DNA from 3 places in the Undibacterium sp. GW821-FHT07F11 genome. Region 2 is predicted to be linked to each of the others. Evidence: predicted binding sites of a transcription regulator. Region 2 holds the regulator's gene; each other region holds the start of a gene.
What was found. Region 2 encodes sigma-54, which starts transcription at its own class of promoters, with help from an activator protein. Its sites were predicted from a motif close to TGGCANGNAANCTGCTTT; they were not measured.
Positions count from the first base shown of each region.

Region 1: the regulator sigma-54 is predicted to act here: its motif matches at 5,009-5,026, upstream of urtA (urea ABC transporter substrate-binding protein).
Region 3: the regulator sigma-54 is predicted to act here: its motif matches at 3,861-3,878, upstream of AC07OI_RS26805 (pilin).

Region 1 is NZ_JBWKQH010000003.1:448,080-455,106, forward strand. Features, by position in the region: gene urtE (urea ABC transporter ATP-binding subunit UrtE) at 1-26, opposite strand, end outside; gene urtD (urea ABC transporter ATP-binding protein UrtD) at 39-881, opposite strand; gene urtC (urea ABC transporter permease subunit UrtC) at 893-2,002, opposite strand; gene urtB (urea ABC transporter permease subunit UrtB) at 1,999-3,597, opposite strand; gene urtA (urea ABC transporter substrate-binding protein) at 3,697-4,950, opposite strand; gene AC07OI_RS09240 (ATP-binding protein) at 5,583-6,905, shown strand; gene AC07OI_RS09245 (EAL domain-containing protein) at 6,970-7,027, shown strand, end outside.
Region 2 is NZ_JBWKQH010000012.1:53,038-60,064, reverse strand. Features, by position in the region: gene AC07OI_RS26275 (KpsF/GutQ family sugar-phosphate isomerase) at 1-790, shown strand, start outside; gene AC07OI_RS26270 (KdsC family phosphatase) at 790-1,326, shown strand; gene lptC (LPS export ABC transporter periplasmic protein LptC) at 1,323-1,967, shown strand; gene lptA (lipopolysaccharide transport periplasmic protein LptA) at 1,982-2,551, shown strand; gene lptB (LPS export ABC transporter ATP-binding protein) at 2,553-3,308, shown strand; gene AC07OI_RS26250 (RNA polymerase factor sigma-54) at 3,320-4,810, shown strand; gene hpf (ribosome hibernation-promoting factor, HPF/YfiA family) at 4,918-5,265, shown strand; gene AC07OI_RS26240 (enoyl-CoA hydratase/isomerase family protein) at 5,865-6,959, shown strand.
Region 3 is NZ_JBWKQH010000012.1:177,856-184,882, forward strand. Features, by position in the region: gene AC07OI_RS26785 (FHA domain-containing protein) at 1-483, shown strand, start outside; gene AC07OI_RS26790 (pilin) at 923-1,381, shown strand; gene AC07OI_RS26795 (pilin) at 1,510-1,968, shown strand; gene AC07OI_RS26800 (pilin) at 2,133-2,594, shown strand; gene AC07OI_RS26805 (pilin) at 3,357-3,818, opposite strand; gene AC07OI_RS26810 (tetratricopeptide repeat protein) at 4,018-6,480, shown strand; gene ggt (gamma-glutamyltransferase) at 6,565-7,027, opposite strand, start outside.

The sequences.
Region 1 (7,027 bases), on a different contig from region 2:
TGATGTAGTTGTTTGACTTCAAGCATGCTTTGCTTTCATTAACGTCCCAGATAGACTTCAATCACGCGCTCATCTGCCTGTACCTGCGCCATTGTGCCCTCGGCAAGTACAGATCCCTCATGCAATACCGTGACTTTGCCCTGTTGGGCAATTTCAGTGACGAAACCCATATCATGTTCGACCACCATGATGGAATGCTTGCCACGCAGTTCATTGAGCAATTCAGCAGTGCGTGCAGTCTCGGCATCTGACATGCCAGCCACTGGTTCATCGAGCAAGATCAATTGTGGCTCCTGCATGAGTAGCATCCCTATCTCCAGCCACTGCTTTTGACCATGCGATAGCAAACCAGCCTGCCTTAGCTCTTGCCCATCCAGGCGTATCAATTGCAGGATGGCGGCGATCTTGTCTTTTTGTTCGCTGTTCAAGCGGGCAAACAGGGTGGTCTTGACGCGCTTGTCCATTTTCATGGCCAGTTCAAGATTCTCAAATACGCTATGTTGCTCAAAGACCGTGGGGCGCTGGAACTTGCGGCCTATCCCGGCATGGGCAATATCCACTTCGCTCATGCGCGTCAGGTCCATGGTCTGGCCAAAGAATGCAGTGCCAGATGTGGGCCTGGTTTTACCAGTGATCACATCCATCATCGTGGTTTTGCCAGCGCCATTGGGGCCGATGATGCAACGCAGTTCGCCCACCGAGATATCCAGGTTCAGATTATTGATAGCCTTGAAGCCATCAAATGACACCACAATATCTTCCAGATAGAGGATGGCGCCGTGGGTGGTGTCCACACCTTCCGGTTTGATGCGGCCATAAGACACGCCCTGGTCACCAGTAGCACCCTCGTACTGCTGCCCTGGTCGCAAGACGCCACTCATCATATAAGAAGTCATGCTAGCTCTCGCTGTTTTTTGAACTTGCTCACCAGGCCCAATACGCCCTGCTGCATGAACAAGGTCACCAGTATGAACAGCAAGCCCAAGGCATACAGCCACAAATCAGGGAAAGCGGCAGTGAACCAGCTCTTCAGACCATTCACGGTAAAGGCACCAATAATAGGCCCCAGCAAAGTACCGCGTCCGCCTACTGCTGCCCAGATCACCATTTCTATGGAATTGGCTGGCGACATTTCAGACGGGTTGATGATGCCAACCTGAGGCACATACAAGGCACCGGCAATACCGCAAATTATGGCCGACAAGGTCCAGACAAACAGCTTGAACCACAAAGGGTTGTAACCGATGAACATCAACCGCGATTCTGAATCACGTACAGCCTGTAACACACGCCCCAACTTGGAAGTGACTATCCAGCGACACAGGAACAAAGCCGACAATAAGATCAGCAAGGTAATCAGGTACAAAGCTGCCTTGGTACCGGGCGCAGTGATGGTAAAACCCAGAATGCGCTTGAAGTCGGTAAAGCCATTATTGCCGCCAAAGCCCGTATTATTTCGGAAGAACAGCAGCATGAAGGCAAACGTCATGGCCTGGGTGATGATGGAGAAATACACACCTTTGATGCGTGAGCGAAAGGCAAAAAAACCAAAGATAAAAGCCAGTACCCCAGGCACCAGTACCACCAGCGCCATGCAATACCAGAAGCTGTCTGTCATGGACCAATACCAGGGATAGGTTTTCCAGTCCAGGAAAACCATGAAGTCTGGCAGATTGCTTTGATAAACACCGTCACGGCCTATGGCACGCATCAGATACATGCCATGTGTATAGGCACCCAATGCAAAGAATACTCCATGTCCCAAGGACAAAATCCCGGTATAACCCCATACCAGATCAAGTGCCAGCGCAGCCAGGGCATAGCACATGAACTTGCCAACCAGAGCTATCGTGTAGCTGGAAATATGCAGGGCATGGCCAGCGGGAAAACTCAGGTTAAGGATAGGCAGCAATAATGCGATCACAGCACACACCAATATGCCTGTCCATGCAGGCTTGGAAAACAGCCCCTTTGCTGTTGCAATCGTCGTAGTCGCACTCATTCCACACTCCTGCCTTTGAGCGCAAACAAGCCTTGCGGTCTGCGTTGTATGAAAATGATGATGAATACCAGGATGACGATCTTGGCCATGACAGCACCTGCTACTGGCTCCAGAAATTTATTCACTTCGCCCAGGCCAAAAGCCGCAATCACGGTGCCAGCCAACTGCCCTACCCCGCCAAGCACCACGACCATGAAAGAATCGACGATATAGTTTTGCCCCAGGTCAGGGCCGACATTGCCCAATTGCGACAAGGCCACTCCCCCCAGACCTGCAATGCCAGAACCCAAACCAAAAGTCAGCATGTCTATCTTGCCGGTTGCCACACCTACGCAATCAGCCATGCGGCGATTTTGTGTCACGGCCCGTACGAATAAGCCCAGACGTGTCTTGTTCAGGATCAGCCAGACTGCCAGCACGACGAACAAGGCAAAGAAGATAATGATGATGCGGTTATAAGACAGCACCAGCGAACCCAGCACTGTGATACCACCCGACATCCAGGAAGGATTCGCAACCTCGACATTTTGCGCACCAAAAATCGAACGCACTGCCTGCATCAAAATCAGGCTGATGCCCCAGGTGCACAACAGGGTTTCCAGCGGGCGACCATATAACCAGCGTATTACCGTTCTTTCCAGCAAAATACCAACGGCGGCAGAAACCAGGAAAGCCGCGGGCAGAGCCAGCAACAAATAAGCATCCACAGCACCAGGCACGAATTTTCGGAACAGCATCTGGCAGACATAGGTAGTGTAAGCACCTATCATCAGCAACTCGCCATGCGCCATATTGATGATGCCCATCAGGCCAAAGGTGATTGCCAGACCCAATGCAGCCAGCAACAGCACGCTGCCCAGCGATACTCCATAGAACAGATTACCGAAAAATTCCATGCGCGCCAGGCGGCCATCAATGGCATTCAGGGTATTGGCGGCTTCCAAACGTATGCTGGCATCGGCTTCGTTGTAACTGCCATCAGGATTTTGTGCGAGCATTTTTTGCAGCACAGGTTTTAAATTGGGGTTGGGGCTATCCAGCAAAGCCTTGACGGCAGCCTTGCGCACCACCGGGTCACTGGCCTGCAAATTGGCGGTGGCAATCAACATTTGCAGACGGGATTTGATTTCGCTATCATTTTCTTTCAGATAGGCTTTGTTCAGCAAGGGCAATTGTTCTGGCGTTGCTTCTTTTTCCAATGCAGTTGCTGCGACCAGGCGGGTATTTTTGTCCGGTGAAAATAATCTCAGGCCTGACAGCGCACTATCGAGTGCGGCACGCAGGCGGTTATTGATGGTGATTGCTTCTGCATCATCCGGCAGTTTTTGCATTTTCCCAGTGCTAAGGTCTTTTGCCTGCTCACCATCGACCAGGTAAACAGCGACGTCCCTGGCAAACAATTGTTCATTTTTGAGTGCAGTCAATACTTCCACAGCCTCTTCATTGCCCAGGGCCGCAATGGAGTTGACGGCGGTAATGCGTGCATCAGGATCTTCACCCGCCAGCGCCCGCAAGAGCTTGCCATCAATAGCCGCGTGCACTGTCAGGCTGAACAAGAGCAAGATTATGCCCGCGCAGATTTTACGAAATATCATAGGCAACCAGGTCAGGGATGGAAAATCCGGAACAGTACTCAGGGCGAACATGCATATGCCCTGAGTATCTGTATCATTCCTTAAATATCACTCCTTGAATTACAGCTTTTGCTTCCCTTCATTGCCCGGGATGAAAGGGCTCCATGGTTGCGCACGGATAGGTGTCTTGGTTTTGTAGACGACGCTGAACTGACCGTCAGCCTTGATCTCGCCTATCATGACTGGCTTGTGCAGGTGATGATTGGTTTTATCCATCGTCAATTCAAAACCGGATGGCGCCTTGAAAGTTTGCCCACCCATGGCGGCTATGACTTTATCAGTATCTGTGGATTTGGCTTTTTCAACGGCCTGCTTCCACATATACATGCCTACATAAGTCGCTTCCATAGGGTCATTGGTCACCACTGTCGCAGCATTAGGCAGTTTTTTGGCGACTGCATAGTCTTTCCATTTTTTGATGAATTCAGTATTCACCGGGTTTTTCACAGACTGAAAGTAATTCCAGGCTGCCAGGTGGCCGACCAGTGGCTTGGTGTCGACACCGCGCAACTCTTCTTCGCCAACAGAGAAGGCGACAACAGGTACATCCGTCGCCTTCAGGCCAGCATTGCCGAGTTCTTTATAGAATGGGACATTGGAGTCACCATTGATGGTAGAGATAACCGCAGTCTTGCCACCCGCAGCAAACTTCTTGATATTGGCAACGATAGTCTGGTAATCAGAATGGCCAAATGGGGTATAGACCTCATCGATGTCAGTATCCTTGACACCCTTGCTATGCAAGAAGGCGCGCAGGATTTTGTTGGTGGTGCGCGGGTACACATAATCTGTACCCAGCAAGACAAAGCGCTTGGCGCCGCCACCCTCTTTCGACATCAGGTATTCAGTCGCTGGAATAGCTTGCTGGTTAGGTGCAGCGCCAGTGTAGAAAACATTTTTCTCCAGCTCTTCACCTTCATATTGAACCGGATAAAACAGCAGGCTATTGAGTTCCTTGAAGACCGGCAAAACTGATTTACGCGACACCGATGTCCAGCAACCAAACACGACGGATACCTTGTCTTGCGATACCAGTTGGCGGGCTTTTTCTGCAAACAGCGGCCAGTTGGAGGCCGGATCAACGATCACCGCTTCCAATTTTTTGCCCATGACACCGCCCTTGGCATTGATTTCATCTATCGTCATCAGGGCCACATCTTTGAGCGATGTCTCCGAGATCGCCATAGTGCCAGACAGGGAATGCAGAATGCCGACCTTGATGGTATCGGCGGCTTGTGCTTGCGTGAGCCAGCCAGAAGCGGCCAGGGTCATTGCGGCAACAGCAGTTGCTTTCAAAACAGTACGACGTGACATGTTTTCTCCTGATAGTGGTGAGGTCATGGAAAGAAAAACCGAACTTCCACCAAGGCAGGTAGCAGATAACGTGCCAACTGTTAAAAACAAAAAAAACGAATCCCGCACGTAAGTAATTCAGTCGCTGCAAATCCGGTCTGGATAGATACGCAGGACGTCAGCCAAGACTTCAATAAGCGAAATTTACTAACTATTCCAGTGCATGTGAACTATGAAAACATCAGAAATAATTGACGAAAATGATGCAAAAATAACTTTAAAATATGCCAATTCCACTTTTCGGTGCGTTTGCGCGCTGAAATTGTGCAGAAAATAAGATCATTTTCTTTCGCATGGTTTTACCTGGAAACTAAGCAAAACAAAAAAAGTGCCAATTGAAAACATATCAAAAAGCAACAATCGATTCAAAAATAATTTTCTTTCATATGATGTAAGTCCATGTTTTATTGGACTTAATTCATAAGTTATTAGTAAAAATATGGAATTTTCAGGATATTTATCCGGAGCAGAGCTAAAACATATAAAACCTGATTGAAAAAAATAGCACTTTACATACTTGTTGCTCTAATATGTAGACATAAGGGAATTTTAAAAAAAGCAATATTTCTATTGGTTTTTTCCTAATGGTGGTCATGGTGAATCAATTTGATGAATTCAGTGTTCTACCGGCGGCTAATGCCGCCCCACAGCCCGCCTCGGTCGTAGGCATTTCCACGGATGCCAGGCTGCAATACCTGATCGACAATACCCCAGCCATCATCTATAGCAGCGTACCTACGGGTGATTTCAAAATGACTTTTGTCAGTAACAATGCCTTGCATGTGCTTGGCTACCATCCTGATGAAATGGTTGCTGACCCTAATTTTTGGTTTGAGCATATACACCCTAGTGATGTACCTGAGATTTTCTCCAGCATTGCCAAATTGTTTACCGAAGGTGAAAGAACCTACGAATATCGCTTCATGAGCCGCAGCGGCCAGTATGTATGGATGCACGACATGCTGAGGCTGATACGCGACAAGGATGGCAATCCTGTTGAAGTTGTGGGTTCATTGACCGACATCACCAAACGCAAGGAGATGGAAGCAGCTCTGTTCAAGAAAGGTGAAGAACAGCAGCTTTTAATAAAAAAACTGCAAGAAGCTCACGAACAGTTATTGCAATCAGAAAAAATGGCTTCAGTCGGCCAACTAGCCGCTGGTATCGCTCATGAAATTAATAATCCCATAGGTTTTATCAATTCAAATATCGGTAGTTTGCAAAACTACGTAGAAAAATTATTTGAAGTCATCAATCAGTATGAGGATTTAATACAGCAACAGTCCCCGCCAGCTGCCGTCAGCAAAATGGACGAATTAAAAGAAAAGGCGGACCTGGAATTTTTAAAGGAAGACATACAGGACCTGGTGCGTGAATCCATGGATGGACTCAAACGCGTGAAAGATATCGTGCAGTCTCTGAAGGATTTTTCCCATGTCGGCGAAACAGACTGGCAGGAAGCTGATTTGCACCAGGGAATAGACAGCACCCTGAACATCGTCAAAAACGAGATCAAATACAAAGCCAATGTTGTCAAAGAATATGGCCAGGTTCCTTTGGTGAAATGCATTATTTCCCAGGTCAATCAGGTTGTCATGAACTTGTTGGTTAATGCCTCACATGCCATCAAAGAAAACGGCATGATCAAAATCAGCACAGGGTGCGAGAAAGACATGGCATGGATCAAGGTATTGGATACTGGTTCTGGCATCCCGCAAGAAAACCTGAATCGCATCTTCGAACCTTTTTTTACGACCAAACCCGTAGGTAGTGGCACTGGCCTGGGTTTATCGCTTTCCTACGGCATCATCAAAAAACATGGCGGACGCATAGATGTACAAAGCGTCATGGGAAAAGGCACGTGCTTCACCGTCTGGCTACCTTTGCACCAGACAAATGCATCGACTGAGTCATGATACTGCTCTCTATCACTCAGCAGAGTCACCTACAACATATTGAAGTCCAGACAGGGCTATCGCCATGAATACGATAGAACACGACAGTATCGATATAGAAGCTGAGCTCAATGTCGCCATTG
Region 2 (7,027 bases):
TGCGGCGACCTTTGCTTCTACCGGCACCCCATCGTTTTTTGTCCATCCGGCTGAGGCGGCGCATGGTGACCTGGGCATGGTGACATCGCAAGATGTGTTTATCGCCATCTCTTATTCTGGCGAAGCCTCAGAGCTGATGTCCATCCTGCCCATTATCAAGCGTCTGGGTGTGAAGCTGATTGCCATGACAGGCAACCCGGAATCCAGTCTGGGCAAGCTGGCAGATATCCACCTGAACCTGCATGTGGACAAAGAAGCCTGCCCGCTCAATCTGGCACCAACGGCCAGCACCACGGTCACACTGGCGCTGGGCGATGCCCTGGCGGTGGCGGTACTGGATGCCCGCGGTTTTCGTGAAGAAGACTTTGCCCGCTCCCACCCCGGTGGCTCACTGGGCCGCCGTTTGCTGACCCATGTCAGGGATGTCATGCGTGTTGAAGAAGCCATACCGCGCGTCGGCCCGGAAACCAGTCTGAAAACTGCGCTGCTCGAAATCACCAAAAAAGGCATGGCGATGACTGCCGTAGTGGATGAACACCAGCATGTGCTGGGCATCTTCACCGATGGTGACTTGCGCCGCCTGATGGATGGCACGCGTGACTTTACCCAGTTACGCATTGCCGATGTCATGAACCACGCCCCACGTCGCATACGCCCTGAACAATTGGCAGTAGAAGCTGTCGAAGTCATGGAAACTTACCGCATCAACCAGTTGCTGGTCGCTGACGACAGCGGCAAATTGGTGGGTGCCTTGCATATACATGACCTGACCAGGGCCAAGGTGATTTGATGGGTACAGCAATAGAGATAGCAACAGCGGCGGCCAGCAAGATCAGACTGATGATTTTTGATGTGGACGGCATACTGACCGACGGCAGCCTGTATTTTGGCTCCGAAGGTGAAATGATGAAGTGCTTTAATGTGCTGGACGGGCAAGGTATCAAACTCTTGCAACAGGCAGGCATCATCACGGCCATCATCAGCGCAAGACAATCGGCCATCGTCAGCAAGCGTGCTGCTGATCTTGGCATCAGCCACGTCAGCCAGGGCGTCCATGACAAGAAGAGTGCATTCCTGGGACTGCTGGAGAGGCTGGATATTCCCGCACAAGAATGCGGCTTTATCGGTGACGACGTGATTGATTTGCCGATACTGACCAGGGTCGGCTTTGCAGCCAGCGTACCGAATGCCCATGCCGAAGTACAACAGCGCGTGCCATACATCACCAAGGCCAATGGCGGCCAGGGTGCAGCGCGCGAAGTCTGCGACTTCATCCTGCGCGCCCAGGGTAAATATGAACAGGCTTTACAAGCATATCTGACATGAAACCCCAAATGACCATAGACCGCTTCCGCATCTGGCTGGCCGTGATCCTGCTGGGCGTGATCACCATGGGCACCATCTGGGTCATGGAAGTCATACGCCGTCATGCCGATGATGAGCAAAACCGCAGTTCGGCCAGATCAGCGCCTGATTACTATGTGGAGAAATTCAATTTCATCCGTCTGTCGAATAATGGCAAGGCCAATTACCACATCACCGGCGACAGCCTGGTGCATTTGCCACGTACCGACAATATAGAAATCAAGCACCCGCAGATCAATAGTTTTGACCAGGACAGGCCGCCCCTGCATCTGCGTGCTGACCTGGCTGTAGTGTCACAAAAATCATCACTGGTCACACCCAGGCGCGAACATGACGAAGTCCATCTGCATGACAATGTCAGTATGGAAAGACCGGAGGGTCTGAGTTCACAGTTCGTGCGCGTGGAGTCAGATTATCTTTTGCTATTGCCGGATGATGATATCGTGAAAACCGATAAACCCATTTCGGTCACGACGGGAAAACTAAGCTCTACAGCAACAGGCATGATTGCCAATAATTCTACTCAAAGCCTGGCGATGCTGAGCAAGGTCCACATTCAACTCAAGAAGCGTGAACCGGCTCCCAAAGCCAGCACAAAATAATGAAGAAAGCGAATATGCGTATGATCAATACACCATTCAGCGTCGCCCGCTTATTGGGTCTGGCCTTTCTGAGCCTGGCCTGCGTTTCTGCCCATGCAGAAAAAGCCGACAGTAATAAAGAGACCATCATCGAAGCCGGTTACGGCGAGAGTGATGGCAAGACCAGTGTGCGCAGATTGTCCAAGGGTGTCTCTTTGGTACGTGGCACACTCAACGTCAAGGCAGAAAATGCCGTGGTTACTGAAGCGCCTAATGGTGACCAGTTCGTCGTCCTCACCGGTGGCAGCAACCGCAAGGTCACCTTCCGCCAGAAACGTGATGGCGGCCCGGACCTGTGGGTGGATGGTGAGGCTGACCGCGCTGAATACAATCAGAGTACAGAAATCGTCAAGTTCATTTCCAAGGCCAAGGTGCGCTACCTGGAAGGTAAACGGGTCACCCAGGAACAGGAAGGCGAATACCTGTCTTACGACAGCAAAAATGACTTTTTCATCGGCACCAATTCGACCAGTGGCCAGCATGTGGATGGCTCTGGCAGCCTGAAAATCATCTTGCAACCAAAACCAGAAAAACAGGCTAATTAAGATGACAGCACAGTCCAGCAGCACCTTGCTCGTCAAGGGCCTGCAAAAGCGCTATGGCGCGCGCCAGGTGGTGCGCGATGTTTCCCTGCTATTGAAAAGTGGCGAGGTGGTGGGTTTGCTGGGGCCGAATGGCGCAGGCAAGACCACCTCGTTTTACATGATCGTGGGCCTGGTGCCTTCCGACGCCGGGGATATCACGATTGATGACGTGAATATCTCGCAACTGCCTATCCATGAGCGTGCAGTACTGGGTCTGTCTTACCTGCCCCAGGAAGCTTCGGTATTCCGCAAACTGACGGTGGAAGACAATATCCGCGCCGTACTCGAATTGCAAAAAGACAGTGAAGGCAAATATCTCGGTGCCAAGAAAATTGAGCAAAGGCTCAATGCCCTGCTGGCAGATTTGCAGATAGAAAAGATACGTGAAAGCCAAGCACTATCACTCTCAGGTGGTGAACGCCGTCGTGTCGAAATTGCCCGCGCGCTGGCGACCAACCCACGCTTTGTTTTGCTGGATGAGCCCTTTGCTGGCGTTGACCCGATTGCCGTCATCGAAATTCAACGCATTGTGCGCTTCCTCAAGGAACGCGGCATCGGTGTGCTGATCACCGACCATAATGTGCGCGAGACCCTGGGCATCTGCGATCACGCCTATATCATCAACCAAGGTGCGGTACTTGCCAGTGGCAAGCCTGACGACATCATACAAAATGAATCTGTACGTCGCGTTTATCTCGGAGAACACTTCCGGATGTGACGGGAATCATCATGAAACAAAGCCTGCAACTACGTACCTCACAACATCTGGCCCTGACGCCGCAATTGCAGCAATCAATACGATTATTGCAGTTATCGACTCTGGAATTGCATCAGGAGCTGGAGACGCTGCTGACCGACAATCCCATGCTGGAGCGCGTCGATGACCCACTTGATCACGCCGTGCGCCTGCTGGCAGACGGTGCCATCAATACCAGCAGCACCTCTGCCGATGCTGGCATGGAAGCACCCGCAGCAAGAGACGACAGCGACAAGTCTGCAGAACCTGCGGCGGCTGATGCTGAAACCGTCATCAGCAATGACAGCACCACCTCCAGTGAAGAAGACTGGGGTTTTGATGACGTGCAGCATGGCAGCAAGTCTGGCGATGATGAAGATGGCCGCCCACAACTGGGCGCAGCCCATGTCACCCTGCGTGAACACCTGCTGGAACAGATGCGCCTGAACCTGCGCGAGCCGCGTGACCGAGCCCTGGTCGAGCTGATGATAGATGCGCTTGACAGCAACGGTTACCTGACTGAAACCTTGGATGAAATACATGCCAGTTTGCCACTGGAATTGTTCGTAGAACCAGAAGAACTGGCTTTTGCCCTGAACATGCTGCAGAGCTTTGACCCTGCCGGTGTTGGTGCGCGCAGCCCTTCAGAATGCCTGGCACTGCAAATCAGGCGCTTGCCCAAGATTGCTTTTGTCACGCGCAGGCTGGCGTTGCAAATTGTTGAAACGCAACTGAGTTTATTTGCGCAAAGAGATTTCACAAAACTCAAGAAAATACTCGACTGTGATGACGAAGATTTGCGCGATGCACAAACGGTCATCCGTATGTGCAAACCCAGACCCGGCATCGCTTTTGCTGCCGATGAATCTGACTATGTTGTACCAGACGTCATCGTCAGAAAATCCGGTAACGGCTGGCAAGTCATGCTGAATCAGGATGTCATGCCCAGGCTGCGGGTAAGCAGTATGTATGCCAACATCATGAAGCAAAATCGCGGCGAGGCAGGCATGGGTGCGCAACTACAGGAAGCACGCTGGCTCATCAAGAATATGCGGCAACGCTTCGAGACCATATTGCGCGTTGCACAAGCGATAGTCGAAAGGCAACGCAATTTTTTCACGCACGGTGCTGTTGCCATGCGCCCCCTTGTTTTGCGCGAAATTGCTGATACACTAGGATTACACGAGAGCACTATCTCACGTGTAACAACCCAAAAATACATGTTGACCCCACATGGCATGTTTGAGTTGAAGTACTTTTTCGGCAGCCATGTCGCGACGGAAACAGGGGGTGAAGCATCTTCCACCGCGATACGTGCACTCATCAAGCAGCTGATAGGAGCAGAAGACCAGAAAAGCCCACTCTCTGATAGCAAAATTGCAGACATGCTGGGTGAACAGGGCATGGTAATTGCCCGACGGACAGTTGCCAAATACCGTGAAGCCCTCAAAATCCCCCCAGTGAGTTTGCGTAAATCTTTGTAAGCAGTCCTTGTAATCACGGTTTGAATTGCTATATATGATTTAGCTCAAGGCAAATAAATGCCAGGAGCTTATCGTTACAGCAAGTAACATCACTATAGGAGCACAGTATGAATCTCACCATCAGTGGACACCACGTCGAAGTAACTCCTGCAATTCGTGAATATGTACATACCAAACTAGAACGTATCAGGCGGCATTTCGACCAGGTCATTGATATCGCCGTCATCCTGACGGTGGACAAGCTCCGGGAAAAGGAAAAACGACACAAAGCCGACATTAATTTGCATATCAGCGGTAAAGATATCCACGTTGAAAGTCTGGCGCATGATCTGTATGCAGCCATTGATGCACTGGTAGACAAACTGGATCGCCAGGTCATCAAGCATAAAGATAAAATGCAAGACCATCAGCACGACGCCATCAAGCACATACCTGATCCGGCATCGGCTTCATAAAGACCCCAGTCCTTACCCGAACAGGGTTGTGGACATCCAAAACAAGGACGCTAGAAGGCGTCCTTTTTGTTGGGTGATTGGTTTTGATTTAATGATTTACCTCAATCATTAATTGAATTGCCCTGCGACAATCCGTACACATAATAACCGTCATTCCAGCGTGCTTTTAGCTGGAATCCAGCGGCGTTCGTTATATGCCGTGGCTCTTGTTGCAAGTGGCACTTTGACTAAAACGTTTGCCCTCCGTGGATACAAGCCGGGTCTCGGCCCGGCAGCCGAAATACTTTCTTTGCGTCGCCAAAGAACGTATTCAAAGAAAGGCGACCCAGGCGTCGTCGCCCCCTGAAGGGGGTTCCCGTTTGTGCTGTACAAAAAATGGGAAGGCCCGAAACTCGCTTCGCTCAAACAGCGGTCCTTCTTAATCCATTTTCTGTACGGCACAAACGGCGTCGACACATGGGAACTGCTAACGTCAAAAACAACAGCAACGAGCATGCAGTCCTTACGCTATTTCCTCATAAGCATAGACACCCCGTGACGACCAAGCCTGACAAAGTTAAAATAGCAGCTTCATCCTCTACCCTGCATAGTCAACCATTATGAGCGAATTTGTCCTCACCTCCGTCAAGAACAATATAGGCTATATCACCCTGGACAGGCCCAAAGCGCTGAACTCGCTGTCTCTCGATATGGTAAGAGCGCTGACGACGACCTTGCTGGCCTGGCAGGATGATCAGAATGTGCGTGCGGTGTTTATCCATAGCAGCAGCGAGAAGGCATTTTGTGCTGGTGGTGATATCCGTTTCTTCTATGACGTTGGTACTGCCACACCCAGAGGTGACTCGGCCCTGCTGGAAGATTTTTTCACCGAGGAATATGCCTTAAATCATTTAATCCATTTCTACCCAAAACCCTATATCGCGCTGATGAATGGCGTGGTCATGGGTGGTGGCATGGGTATTGCGCAAGCAGGTGAAGACTGTCGTTTGCGCATCGTCACGGAGCGTACCAAGATGGCGATGCCGGAAGTGAATATTGGTCTTTTCCCTGATGTGGGCGGCGGTTATTTCCTGTCGCGTACTGATGGTGAAATTGGTACTTACCTGGGATTGACTGGTGAAATCATCACCGCTGCGGATGCCATTTATGCAGGGCTGGCGGATGTCTATATTCCCACAACTGAAATACCTGCACTGATGAATTTGCTCAGTGAAAGTACGGCCACAGACTTGCATCTGGTAATACGCGATTTTGCTGCGGCTTTTGCAGACCAGGCAAAACCGGACACCAGCAAACTGGCTGCACAACACGCCATCATCAACGACATTTTCGCAGGCGATAGCGTTACTGCGATCTGTGAAAAACTACAACAAGACAACAGCGACTTCGCCCAGCAGACCCTGGCCACCATGCAAAAGCGTTCACCACTACTGATGTCAGTCACACTGGAACAACTGCGCCGCAGTAAAGGTATGACAGTATCGGCCTGCCTGCGCATGGAAAGAAACATGGTACGCCATTGCTTCAAGCATGGTGAAGTGCTTGAGGGCGTGCGGGCCCTGGTGGTAGACAAAGACAATGCACCACGCTGGTCACCTGCGACATTGGCTGAAGTGACGACGGAACAAGTGACAGGATTCTTTGCTGAAGCCTGGCCTGCTCATGCGCATCCTTTGCGGTATTTGGAAGCTTGAGTTGAAAGACTGACTGATCAGAGTTTGATCAATCGTATATCTAAAAATTAGATCAAGGTCGTATTGAC
Region 3 (7,027 bases), 120 kb from region 2:
CAGCATGCCGCGATAGATACCTCTTCCAATGGTTCTTTTGTACTTGATCTTGGTAGCACTAACGGCACCATGGTGAATGCACAGCCTGTCAAAAAACACCTGTTGCAGCATGATGATGTCATCGACATCGGTAAATACAAACTACGGTTTCAGGTAGAAGAGTCAGGCAAGCAGACTTTTGTACCCGAGCCAGGCCAGGTGCAACCGGCTTCTGTCGATAAGCCCAGGGCCAAGATCAAGGTCATGACCGGCCCTAATTCAGGTAAGGAACTCAACCTGATCAAGGCTGTTACTACAATAGGCAGCCCTGGCACCCAGGTTATTGCTATTACCCAGCAGGGCAAGGACTATGTCATCGCCCAGGTAGAAGGCAGTGCATCGGCCACAGTCAATACCCAGTCCATCAAGGACAAACCACATACCCTCAAGCATGCAGACATGATAGAGCTGGCAGGGACAAAAATGGCCGTGATTTTCTATTAATCAGATGCTATATCCCTGATCCCTGCCAGCGTTTATGCGGCAGGGATAGCTCAAGTCTCACGACCTGATTTTCCGCGTTACTATTTTCTGAGCAGTAATTATTGTCAGCCCTGTCCAAGTGCATTTGCGTGCACACGTGTGTAACGTAGTTCTGGCGCCAAGAAATATTCTTTTCAAATTTGTATCAAGTCTTGAAACAATTTTTTACATGACTGACAGACTTGTCAGTCGTCTTTGTGATCTGACACAAACATTGACAAATATTAGCATGGATAAAATGTCAACTATTGACGCATTTCGTCACTTCTTGTCCGATGATTCATGAAACTTACGATTTCCGCATAAGAAAATGCGTAGTTGCCCAGTAAACAAAAACTGGCACGGTGATTGCTACATGTGAAGCGTAGTTCCTGATTTCAACTTTTTCCTGGAGTTCATAATGAAAGCTATCCCTAAACAGCTGCAACGCGGCTTTACACTGATCGAATTGATGATTGTTGTTGCAATTATCGGTATCTTGGCTGCGATCGCTATTCCTCAGTATTCTGATTACACATCCCGTACTCGTGCTGCTGGCGCGATTGCAGAGTTGGACAGCTTGAAATCTGCCATGTCTATCTGCTTCCAAAACGAAGGCGCATGGACTAACTGTACAACAATGGGCACAAACGCAATCCCTACAGTTGCTACTTCCAAGTTCCTGCCAGCTCTGCCAACTATTGCTGGTACAGGTATCATCACGCAATCTTCAACTGGCGCAACAACCAGCGCTGGTGTAGCTTTGGCTGCAACACTGTCACCTTCCACATTGTCCGGCCAAGCAAACATGCTGTGGACAACTGCAGGTACACTGTGCGATCCAGTACGTGGCTTGAAAACAGGTCAAGGCGGTTGCTAATTCTTAGCAGCTCTTGCAATAAAAAAAGCCCGTTCAACGGGCTTTTTTGCTTTTGTAAGGTATCTTTTTTGCTTGTTGTTTACTTAATATTGTTAGTAGTGCCATAAAAATTTTTGAAAGAATTTAAGATGAAAGCTATCCCTAAACAGCTGCAACGCGGCTTTACACTGATCGAATTGATGATTGTTGTTGCAATTATCGGTATCTTGGCTGCGATCGCTATTCCTCAGTATTCTGATTACACATCCCGTACTCGTGCTGCTGGCGCGATTGCAGAGTTGGACAGCTTGAAATCTGCCATGTCTATCTGCTTCCAAAACGAAGGTGCATGGACTAACTGTACAACAATGGGCACAAACGCAATCCCTACAGTTGCTACTTCCAAGTTCCTGCCAGCTCTGCCAACTATTGCTGGTACAGGTATCATCACGCAATCTTCAACTGGCGCAACAACCAGCGCTGGTGTAGCTTTGGCTGCAACACTGTCACCTTCTACCTTGTCTGGTCAGGCAAACATGAAGTGGACAACTGCAGGTACACTGTGTGATCCAGTACGTGGTTTGAAAACAGGTCAAGGTGGCTGCTAAGTTTTATTGTGAGCCCCTGCAATGTCTTGCGAAAGCCCGGTAACGGGCTTTTTTCAATTTAATTTCACTGTACTTGCATTGCTGCTCGCATTGTGAGTTCAATTCGACTGCCGATAATATTGTCAGGGTATGATAAGCAAATGATCAAAAGAAAAAGAAACGACATGAAATCTCAACTGAAAATGCTGCAAAAGGGATTCACACTGATTGAGTTGATGATCGTTGTGGCCATTATTGGTATCTTGGCCTCTATCGCCTTGCCTCAGTACGCTGACTATACGTCACGTACCAGAGCAGCAGGTGCAATTGCCGAACTACACAGCTTGAAGACTGCAATGTCGCTCTGCTTTCAAACGGATGGAGCCTGGACGGCCTGTACGAGCATGGGGACGAATGGAATACCTACAGTTGCAACATCCAAGTTTTTGACGGGGGCAGCTCCAACTATCGCCGGTACGGGGGCTATTACCCAAGCGTCAACTGGAGCGACAACCAGCGCAGGTACCCCCTTGTCGGTGACGCTTACCCCTTCGACCCTGTCTGGTCAGGCGAATATGTTATGGACTGCTTCGGGTACTATCTGTGATCCAGTTCGCGGTTTGAAAGCCGGGCAGGGCGGTTGCTAGCAGATTTTGTCAGATTGTCTTGAATCATTATTGAACCATTTCCCCATACAAGGTGCTGATAGTTGAGCGTCGCTTACATAGCTTCAGCACACCTGTCGTCATGCATTGCCCTACTTCTCTGAAAACATCTGTCAGCGCAGTTCATGAGACAAATGCATCGCACTTCAGATGATGACTTGTGAGCTGCGTTGAATCTGATTTCTGTGCAGTACTTGACCTTGAATATTATGAATAGAGTGAAGAGTCTGGTGCAGTTTTTCGACGCTTCCGAAACTATTATGCATTAGATTTTCCGCGTCATCGTCGTGATGAAGGACTAAGTAAGATTATTGAGCTAACGACCCAGTCCGTGCAAAATCAATGACCTGCTATCTCCAGCAATTCTCTCTGCTTAACTGCTAGCTCTAAACTGCTTCCCATTTCTGAATGTGAAAAAAACTCCAGAAGCGAGACATCAACTTTTGGAGTTCAGTTTTTCGAGTTCAGTTTGTTTTTTAGATCGCAGATAGTTTATGGCATGGACGCGCATGAATCATATCTACTTAAGAACTAGCTACGTGCAGGTGAATTCGGGTGCTGTAAGACCAGAGGTAGTCATATTAATGCAAGCATGATCTGCGACCGCAACCTCAGACTATTACAATACTTGAATAAACATGAGGGTCCATTCTTACTCAGGTGTTATCTTGTGCTGATAAGCAAAACAAACGTCTACTCAGTTCCTCTTAGTTCATCAAACGCAGTTCAAATATCTTGCAATAATCAGCAAGCGCCTTGACCAGGTTTCAGGCCGCGCACTGGATCACAGATAGTGCCTGTATTAGTCCAGATCAGATTAGCCTGGTTTGCCAAAGTGGATGGCGTCAGAACGACACTCAAAGGTGTGCCCGTGTTGGTCGTTGCGCCAGTTGCCGCTTGGGTAATTACTCCAGTGCCCGAAATAGTGGGAACTGCACCGACTAAAAACTTGGAGGTGGTGACAGTAGGAATGGAGTTGGTCCCCATGACTGTGCAATTGGTCCAGGCGCTTTCATTCTGAAAGCAAATGGACATTTCTTTTTTCAGGCTGTTGAGTTCTGACATGGCACCTGCAGCTCTGGTGCGCGAAACATAATCAGAATATTGAGGAATGGCAATTGCTGCCAGAATACCAATGATGGCAACTACAATCATTAACTCTATAAGTGTGAAACCGCGGTGCAATTTAACAAGTTGGCCGTGCATTTTTTTCTCCTCGATGGCAAGGATAATGGTGGATACGGTCAATCAGCAAATTCTGTGCCAATCAACATAAGTTTTTTAATTATTGCTATGCTAGGAGCAGTAAAGTGAAGGTACAACTTTTTACGGCTATACGGCCAATAGGATTTACAATCCTTCACCTTGTTGTACTGAAGGAAAATCATTTGTTTAAAGGTAAGTAATGCTGAATTGGTTAAAGAAGCAATTTTCATCAGCGAATAATGTGGTTCAGGTGAAGGACGCATTACACCAGTCAGTGGATGCTGGTGACGCCCTTGACGGAGCAGGCACCACTCTTTCAGACCTTGCTGAGCGCAGTTACCGTGAAGGAAAACTGATCGATGCAGCACGCTATTACCAGCAAGCCTTGCAGGTAGAGCCAGAAGATGCCAATTTGAATAACAAGCTGGGTGATGTCTTTTATGATCAGCAAGACTATGTCGGGGCTGAAACCCAGTATCGCCGGGCACTGCAAATAAAAACTGACTTCCCTGAGGCTGAACTTAACCTGGGATTGACACTGGATGCATTGGGGCAGTTTGAAGCCGCGCAGGCGTGCTATGAGCGAGTAATACAGCAACAACCAGCAAACCACCTTGCCTATTTCAATCTTGCCGTTACGCTCACTTCATTGGGGAAGCCGGAAGAGGCACGCTCTGCTTACCAAAAAGTGCTGGAACTCAAGTCAGGGTTCAGTCATGCGCATTTCAATCTGGCAGCGCTGTTCCAGGCCCATGATTTACTGGATGAGGCAACAGAGCAATATCTCTGCACCATAGCAGCTAATCCCCAGCATTTCGCTGCGTATTGCAATCTGGGCGTGATTTACCAGACAAAGGGGCAATTCGCCCAGGCAAAAGAGCAATACCTACAGGCACTACGGATACACCCGCAGCATGCGGAGACTCATCAGAATCTGGGCTTGGTTGCCTGTCATCTGCAGCAAACTGACCTGGCAATCACACATTTTCTTCAAGCCCTGAATTTGCGTCCGGATTTTGCAGAAGCAATGATCAGTCTGGGGGATGCTTATAAGACACAAAACCGGCTGGCTGAAGCAGAAGTACGTTATCGCCAGGCCATTGCCACGCAGCCGCAATTGCCGGGAGCGTATTGCAATCTGGGTATCATTTTGCACGAGCGCAAGCAGTATCTGGAAGCCATTGCCATCTATCAGCAAGGCATCGCCAATGATGCGCATTCTGTCTTGTTGTACAACAATCTTGGCAACACCTATAGCATGATCAATCGTTTCTCTGATGCAGAGGCATGCTATGACAAAGCCTTGCAGATAGGCAGTGACGTAACAGAAACCTATACCAATCTGGCCGGTTTGTTCGCCGGACAAGGCAAACTGGAAGAGGCCGAGAATAGTTACCGGCAGGCAGTCAAGCTTGACCCCGGCTATGCCCAGGCGTATAGCAATCTGCTGTTCATGCTTAATTATGATCCTGACCGTAGCGCAGAAGCAATTTTTGCTGCTTACCAAGATTATGAAAAACTCTATGCAAATCGTTATCGAAGTGAGTGGTTGCTCTTCGGCAATGACAAAAATCGTCAGCGACGACTAAAAATTGGCTATGTATCGCCAGATTTTAGCCGCCATCCGGTTCAATATTTCCTTGAACCATTAATGTGTCATCATGACAAGACTTTGTTTGAAGTGTATGCCTACGCCCAGCTCAGTGTGGCTGATGGTGTCACCGAGCGCTATAAAAGCTATGCTGACCATTGGATAGAAACCGGTGGCCTGACAGATGCTGCACTTGCCGAGCGCATACGTAATGACGGGATTGATATCCTGGTCGACCTGGCTGGTCATACTGCCAATAACCGCCTGTCGGTATTTGCACGGCGACCCGCCCCGGTGCAGGTTTCCTGGCTCGGTTATGGCTATACCACCGGCTTGACAGCAATTGATTACATGCTGACCGATGATGTCAGTGCCCCTGCCGGCAGCGAAACCCTGTTTGCCGAACAACCCTGGCGATTGCGGGCACCTTCCTACGCTTACAGGCCAGCACCAGGCATGGGTGAGGTAAGTCTTTTGCCGGCACTGAGGAATGGTCATATCAGGATAGGCACATTGACCAGGTCCATACGCATCAATCACCGGACCATCAGGGTCTGGTCGGAAATACTGAAGCGCTTAAAAAATGCAGTGCTGGTGGTCGACAGCGCAAATTATCAGGATGTGAATTTGCGGCAGTCCTTGTTGGACAAATTTGCTGCCCAGGGTATAGACGAATCCCGTCTTGATATCGGCTTTCATTCTCCACCCTGGGACACGCTCAGGGCACTTGATATAGGGCTGGATTGCTTCCCCCATAATTCTGGCACCACCTTGTTTGAAACACTGCACATGGGTGTGCCCTTTGTGACGCTGGCAGGCCGGCCAAGCCTGGGACGCCTGGGTAGTTGCATACTTGAAGGTTTAGGGCGCCCGGAATGGATAGCGCATACAGAAGATGAATATGTAGAGAAAGTCGTTGCGCTGGCAGAGAATGTAGAGCAACTGGCAAGTATCAGGGCAGGATTGCGCCAGGAAATGCAAAACAGCGCCTTGATGGATGAGCCAGGATTTACCCGCAAGGTTGAGGAAGCTTACCGAGCAATGTGGCTGAAGTGGTGCGACGCGACGTGAGATGGTATGCGGTGGTGAAGTTTGCGATGCTGTTTGATACATCAGCCTGAACAGGTAAATCCTGTCCTGGCTGACTGAAAAACTTTAAAACCCAAGTGCAGCACCATCCGGGTTGCGCGGGTCTGAATACCCGGCAAAGCCTTGCGGGATTATCTGTATGGTCTGGGTCTTGCCCAAAGTGCCGGTGGGGCGTAATACCTGACCTTTTTGTTCCAGCAGGCGCAGGGTGTCGATGCTGATGCCTTTTTCAAAGCGCAACTGGTCTGGCATCCATTGCTGGTGTATGCGCGGCGAGATGGTGGCTTCGGCCACGTTCATGTCATGGTCTATGACGTTCAGTATGGTTTGCAGCGTCGTGGTGATAATCCGGCTGCCACCGGGGCTGCCAGTCACCAGAAAGGGTTTGCCATCCTTGAGCACTATCGTGGGCGACATCGAGCTTAGAGGCCGCTTCCAGCCTTGTACAGCGTTGGCGTCGCCACCCAGCAAGCCAAAGGCATTTGGTACGCCTGCCTTGACCGAGAAATCATCCATTTCATTATTCAGG